One region of the Arthrobacter sp. Y3223065 genome, then DNA from elsewhere that is predicted to be linked to it. Evidence: predicted binding sites of a transcription regulator. Region 1 holds the regulator's gene; the other holds the start of a gene.
What was found. Region 1 encodes LexA, which represses DNA repair genes until DNA is damaged. Its sites were predicted from a motif close to TCGAACANNTGTTCGA; they were not measured.
Positions count from the first base shown of each region.

Region 2: a site for LexA is predicted at 1,791-1,806, ahead of AC5RUK_RS01565 (HNH endonuclease signature motif containing protein). Genes of this name have one in related genera too.

Region 1 is NZ_JBNHGC010000004.1:30,990-34,455, reverse strand. It holds gene AC5RUK_RS11930 (ATP-dependent DNA helicase) at 1-1,361, shown strand, start outside; gene lexA (transcriptional repressor LexA) at 1,469-2,218, opposite strand; gene AC5RUK_RS11920 (LysM peptidoglycan-binding domain-containing protein) at 2,517-2,870, shown strand; gene AC5RUK_RS11915 (histidinol-phosphate transaminase) at 2,943-3,466, shown strand, end outside.
Region 2 is NZ_JBNHGC010000001.1:344,228-347,693, forward strand. It holds gene AC5RUK_RS01550 (ammonium transporter) at 1-657, shown strand, start outside; gene AC5RUK_RS01555 (P-II family nitrogen regulator) at 654-992, shown strand; gene AC5RUK_RS01560 (DUF4383 domain-containing protein) at 1,253-1,684, shown strand; gene AC5RUK_RS01565 (HNH endonuclease signature motif containing protein) at 1,837-3,466, shown strand, end outside.

The DNA.
Region 1 (3,466 bases):
CGGCAGAGGCAGACATCGTGATCACAAATCACGCCATGCTGGCCATCAACGCCTTCGAAGGCGTGGCCGTGCTCCCGGACTACGATGTGGTGGTCATCGACGAGGCCCATGAGCTGCAGGACCGCGTCACCAGCGCCGTCGCGGGGCAACTCTCCGCTGCCATGGTCCGCACCGCCGCCTCCACGGCGCGCAAGCACACGGGGATCAGCGTGGAACCGCTGAACTCCGCGGCCGACGCCCTGGAGGACGTCCTGCAGTCGGTGCCGACCGGGCTGTTGGCGGCCGGCCTCCGCGAGGAGCATGAATTGGTGCTCACGCAACTGCGGGAAGCCGCCCGTACAGCGCTTTCCGATTCCAAGCCGGAGGGTGCGGGGGCAGCGGACGGCGGCCGGCAGATGGCGCGGTCACGGCTCTCTGCCGTGCTGGAGCTGGCTGAACGGCTGCTGTCCGCGCCCGACTCCCGGGAGGTCATCTGGGCGACCCGTCCCAGTACTTATGGCGAGACCGGCGACTACGCCGCCAATGACGACCAGCCGGCAACGCTGAACATAGCGCCGCTCTCCGTGGCGTCCCGGCTGCGCGAAGGCCTGTTCGACGAACACACGGTGGTGCTCACCTCGGCAACATTGTCCGTCGGGGGAACCTTCGACGCAGTAGCCGGGTCACTCGGACTGCTGGGAGCAGGCGCGCCGGCCTATTCCAGCGTTGATGTGGGCAGCCCCTTCGATTACCCCCGGCAGGGCGTGCTGTACGTGGCGTCACATCTGCCCAAGCCAGGCCGGGGCACCAGCCCCGAGCAGCTTGCTGAACTGGAGGAGCTCCTGCTGGCCTCGCGCGGCGGCGCCCTGGGCTTGTTTTCTTCGCGGCGTGCGGCAGAAGAAGCTGCAGCGGAGATGCGCGAGCGCACCGACCTGACCATCCTGTGCCAAGGAGAATCATCGATGTCGGCACTGGTCCGCCAATTCGCCGAGGAACCGGACGCATGCCTGTTTGGCACCATGACGCTCTGGCAGGGCGTCGACGTTCCCGGTGCAGCGTGCCGGCTCGTGGTCATCGACCGGATTCCGTTCCCCCGGCCGGACGACCCGCTCACGACCGCCCGAACCCGGTCCGTGGCGCAGGCCGGGGGAAACGGTTTCATGACCGTTTCGGCGACCCATGCGGCTGTGCGGCTGGCGCAGGGGGCAGGCAGGCTGATCCGCGCCTCCAATGACCGGGGAGTTGTGGCCGTGCTGGACTCACGGCTGGCGACAGCACGCTACGGGGGCTTCCTGCGCAGCGCCCTGCCGCCCTTCTGGAGCACCAAGGACGGCGCCATGGCACGTCAGATCCTGGAGAGGCTGGCTGCTGCCGCTGCCTGAACGGGCCGTGGCAGCAGCCACGCGGGAGCGGTCGTCCGCCCGCAAACCGGGCACGGGCGAAGTCTCCCGCTGACCGGCAGAGGGGGAACTGAGTAGCTTGCGGCGGGTCAGAGGGCCCGCATCACCGAGACAACCTTGCCCATGATGGTTGCGTGGTCTCCCAGAATCGGTTCGTACTGGGTGTTCTGCGGCAGCAGCCAGGTGTGTCCGTCGCGCTGCCGGAAGGTCTTGACCGTGGCTTCGTCGTCGAGCAGCGCCGCCACGATGTCGCCGTTCTCGGCCGTGTGCTGCTGGCGCACCACTACCCAGTCGCCGTCACAGATAGCCGCATCGATCATTGAATCGCCCGAAACCCTGAGCATGAACAACTCGCCGTGGCCCACGAGCTGACGAGGCAGGGGCATGACGTCCTCGACCGCCTGATCCGCCAGGATCGGCCCGCCTGCCGCGATCCGTCCCACCAGCGGCACCATCGCCGTGTCGGACGACGTGGTGAGTTCAGATACTGCAACGCCGCTGGAGCTGCGCAGCTGCTGCGGTTCATCGACTCCGACGATTTCCACACCCCCGTGCTCGAGTGTCAGCGGAGTCAGGATTTCCATCGCACGGGGACGCTTAGGGTCGCGCCTGATGTAGCCCATCTTCTCGAGTTGGGCCAGCTGATGCGTGACGCTGGACAGGCTCGCCAAGCCGACGGTGTCACCAATCTCGCGCATCGACGGAGGGTATCCGTTGGACATGACGGATCGCTGGATCGTCTCCAGGATCTTCTTCTGCCGCGGCGTCAGGCTGCGTCCCACTTTGACGGGTCGGCCGCGTCGCCTGGCTCCGGCTTTGGTGGTGCTCTCTTCGGACATATCCGGCCCCGGTCTCCCGTAGTGGTCCACGCGCCGGTGCTGCGGTAGCGGAACCGCGCATGGATTGTTGTCTCGGCTGTTTTGTCGGTGGCGGCTGGTGCACTGCTCTTACCGCCGCTTGACGCTTCCAACGCTAGGCGAGGCGGTGGTGAATTTCAAACATTTGTTCGACTGAGTCTCGACAATGTTCGATCACCAGTGCTAGAACTGTAGGAGAGACGTTCGAAGATATATTCGAACGCGACAGCCAGACGATCGAAACCAGCCGAAATAGATCGAAAATCGGAAAGGTGACACCATGTCCGCCCAGCTCGCACCGCAGGCCGCCGGCGTCCGTACCAGCACCAACCTCCGGCTGACCCGCAGAGGCCGTTTGTTGCTGATTGGCCTGCCGCTGATGCTGGCCGCGGCCGCCGCCCTGACCTTGATCGGTTTCTTCACGGCGCCGGCAATGGCCGCCGCCGGGGGGCTGGGGCCGGGGCCGGCGTCAACTGTCACGGTTGGCAGCGGCCAGACGCTGTGGGACGTGGCGGTACGGTCCGCCCCCGACCGCAACCCTCACGATGTCATTTTCGAGATCGCGCAATTGAACGGCCTCCAGGGAGACATCGTCCATGCCGGCCAGCAGCTGCTGGTCCCGTCCGCGCGCTGAGGCAGCCGTAACATGAGCTGCTTCGGCCCGCCCGATTCCTGCCCCGGGCGGGCCGAAGCTTAAACTGGACCGGTGAGTGAGCAGTTAGAACGCCTGAACCGCCTGCCGTTGCGGGACAATCTTCGGGGCTTGGAGCCCTATGGTGCGCCCCAGTTGGAGGTTCCCGTCCTCCTGAATGTCAACGAAAACACCCACGGACTGCCCGACGCCGTCCGTCAGGCCATCGTCTCGGCCGTTAGCGACGCGGCCGCGGGCCTGAACCGGTATCCGGATCGCGAGTTCACGAAGTTGAGAACGGCACTGGCCCGCTACTTGGGGCACGGCCTCACCGCAGGGAACATCTGGGCTGCCAACGGATCGAATGAAGTCCTGCAGCAAATCCTCCAGGCCTTCGGCGGCCCCGGCCGTACCCTGCTGAGCTTCCCGCCCACCTATTCGATGTACCCGCTGCTGGCCAGCGGGACGGACACGGATTATGTGGCTGTTCCGCGGGGGGCAGACTTCACATTGTCGCCGGACGCTGCCGCCGCTGCCGTGGCCGACTCCGCCGCAAACGTCGTCGTTCTTTGTTCGCCCAACAACCCGACGGGAACCGC
Region 2 (3,466 bases), on a different contig from region 1:
AACGGGGGAGCGGCGGGCACGGCGGAGGAAGCCGGCCTGATCTGGGTCAACACCATGGTCGCCCCGGCGGCGGCCATCGCGGGCTGGCTGGTGACCGAGCGCCTCCGCGACGGCCGTCCCACCTCCCTCGGGGCGGCTTCGGGCGTTGTCGCGGGGCTGGTGGCGATCACGCCGGCCTGCGCCAATGTTTCCCCCGTGGGGGCGGTGGGCCTGGGCCTGGTGGCCGGAGTGCTGGCCGCGCTGGCGGTCGGGCTGAAGTACAGGCTGGGCTACGACGACTCGCTGGATGTGGTGGGCGTCCACCTGGTCGCCGGGCTGGTCGGAACGCTGGCCCTGGGCTTCATCGCCCTGCCGGTCGAGGGTGCAGGCGGCGGCCTCTTCTACGGCGGCGGTGCCGCCCAACTGGGGGCGCAGTCCGTGGCGGCGGCGGTCTCCATGCTGTTCTGTGGCGTGATGACAGTGATCATCGGCTTGGCGATCCACAAAACCCTTGGCTTCCGGGTGACCGAAGAGGATGAGGTCGCCGGCGTGGACCTCGCCCAGCACGCCGAATCCGCCTACGAATTTGGCGGCCTGGGCACCGGCGGAACCTTCATCCCGCACCCGGCAACCGACCCCAGCGCCCGCAGCACGATCAAGGAAGAGGTCAGCGCATGAAACTCGTCACCGCCATCATCCGGCCGGAAAAGCTGGACGCAGTCCGCAACAGCTTGGAAAGCTACGGAGTCCAAGGGCTGACCGTCAGCCAGGCCAGCGGGTACGGGCGCCAACGCGGTCACACCGAGGTCTACCGCGGCGCCGAATACACCGTGGACCTGCTGCCCAAGGTCCGCGTCGAGGTCCTCGTGGCGGACGACCTGGCCGAAGACATCGTCGACGTCCTCGTGGCCACGGCCAACACCGGCCGCGCGGGCGACGGCAAGGTCTGGCTGGTGGATGTGCAGGAAGCGGTCCGCGTCCGCACCGGCGAACGCGGCGAGGCAGCCATCTGAGACTTCGAACCCACCATGATGAACCCTTCCGGCACCGTCATCTCCTGGCGGTGCCGTAAGGGTTCCGTTGTCCTGCTGATAACGACGGCGGCGCTCGGTTCTGTCCTCCGCTCGCCTCCGTCCTCAGCGGCGCCCCTCGGCACCGGGGGAACGGCGTCGGGACTGCACAGGGCGGCACCGGGGCGGCAGGGGCGGCCTAGTCGGAGTTCGGCTGCGCCACTAGGATGGCGCCACGGCAGGCACCATGTGGGAGGGAACCTATGCAGTCCACACCAGTCCAGAAAGCCGCACGGATCTCAGCCATCGTTCTAGCCGTCCTGGCAGTCCTTGGCTTCATCCCCGGCATAACAGCTGACTATGACCAGCTCGGTATCACAGGAAACGGGCCGGACGCCCAGCTCTTCGGGCTGTTGGCCATCTCGGTTTTACACAACGTGTTGCTGCTGCTTTTCGCGGCCTTGCTCCTGGTCGCGGCAAAGCGGGCCGGTGCTGCCAAAGTCACCTTCATGGCACTGGGGCTGTTTAACCTGTTGGCCGCCCTGTACGGCCTGATCAACGCCCGCTACGAATCGGAGACGTGGGTTCCGGCGGGGGCTAGTGACAACTGGTTCCATTTAGTGCTCGGCGCAGTGCTGTTCTTCCTCGGTCTGCTCAGAGGCCCGGTGGTGATTGGAAGGCCGAGGTCCGGGTAGGAAGCCCGCCAATGTCATGGCGAGGTTCCTAACGGCCCGGCTGGTACAGCCTGCCCTACGACTCGTCCTCCACAAGCCCACGACGGCCGGCGGTCATCCCCATACATCGAACTTTCGTTCTAGTCGAGGCTCGTGCTGCGTAGCGTTGAAGTATGGCAGCCGAACCGTTGGACGAGGCACAGGATCCGGAGGAATTCTCCGGCACCCCTGCCGTGCCCGACGACGGTGCCGCTGCGGTTTCGGTACCGGACCGGCAGGTTTGGGCGGAGGATTGGCAGGAACTGGGGCCGGCGGAACTGGCCGGCCTGCTCGCGGGCACCGACCCGGCTACCTTGGACGACTGGTCGACCCTCGACTACCTCCAGGCGGTGCGCAAACACGAGGCCTGGACCCAGTCCCGCCGGCTGCGGGCCGTGCACCGTATGGCGGTGCTCCGCCCGGCCACCGGCGCCGACGCCGGGGCACCGGACGGGATCTGCCGGCACGCCGCCCACGAGCTCGCGCCCATCCTGGCCGTGCCCCGCCAGCGCGCGGCAGCGGAACTGGCCGACGCCCACCAGATCGCCACCTGCCTGCCCGCCACCCTCGCCGCCCTCGACCACGGCGACCTCGACCTGGACCGCGCCACCGCCATCGCCCGCAAAGGCGCCGGCCTGCCGTCCGAGGTCTTGGCAGGGTACGAAGCCAAGGTTGTTCCCGGCGCCGGGACCATCACCCTGGAATCCGTCCAGGCCCGGGCCCGCACCGCCCGCGACCGGCTGCACCCCGAACCCCTCGAAACCCGGCACAAAGCAGCGATGGAACGCCGCACAGTCCAGTACCAGCCCCAGGACGACGGGATGGCCGAGCTCTACATCCGCACCAGCGCGGACAAAGCCCTGCTCGCCTACAACCTGATACAGGCCTACGCCCGCAAACTGCAGACCGCCGACGAAACCCGCACCCTGGGCCAACTCCGCGCCGATGTGTTCACCGACATGCTTCTCCGCTACCCCGACCGCGCCTACCAACCCGCCACAACCACCGGAACTGCCGCCCGCGAAACGGCCACCAACCAGGCGGCAACCGGCCCGGGATTGGCGACCGACTCCGGAACGGCGGCCGGGTCCGGGACGGGAGCCGCAGCAGCAGCCACCGGAACGGCAAAACAGGGACCCTGCACCTGCGGGGGCGGGAACGTGACCGCGTCTGTCGCCGTGACTGCGCCCCTTGCCACCTTGCTGCGGCTTACCGAAGAACCTGGCGACCTCACCGGCTACGGGCCCGTCCCGCCGGGTATGACCCGCGATCTCGCAGCCCTGGCCAAATCCTGGCTGCCCGTGCTCACCGACGACCACGGCCAAGCCATCGCCGCCGCCAAAGACCTGCGCCACCCGCCCGAATGGCTCAAACGCCTCGTCCGGCTGCGCGACCGCCACTGCCGCGACTACGGCTGCACCGTCCCCGCCGACCACTGCGACATCGACCACACGATCGCCTGGGAAGACGGCGGCAAAACCGTCCTCGAAAACCTCAGCGCCAGATGCAAACCCGACCACAAAACCAAACACCATGCCGGCACCACCGTCACCCAGGACCCCGACGGCGCCCTCCACTTCACCACCCGCTCCGGCCACACCCACACCACCACCCCCGACGACGGCTGGACACTCACGCTCCCCTCGACCCCCAGCAAAGGAAATGCCACGGAAAGCCCGGACGACGGAGCCAACAGTTCCCATAGCGACACCGGCGGCGAGGGAGATGCCACTGGAAGCCCGGACGACCGGGCAAACAGTCCCC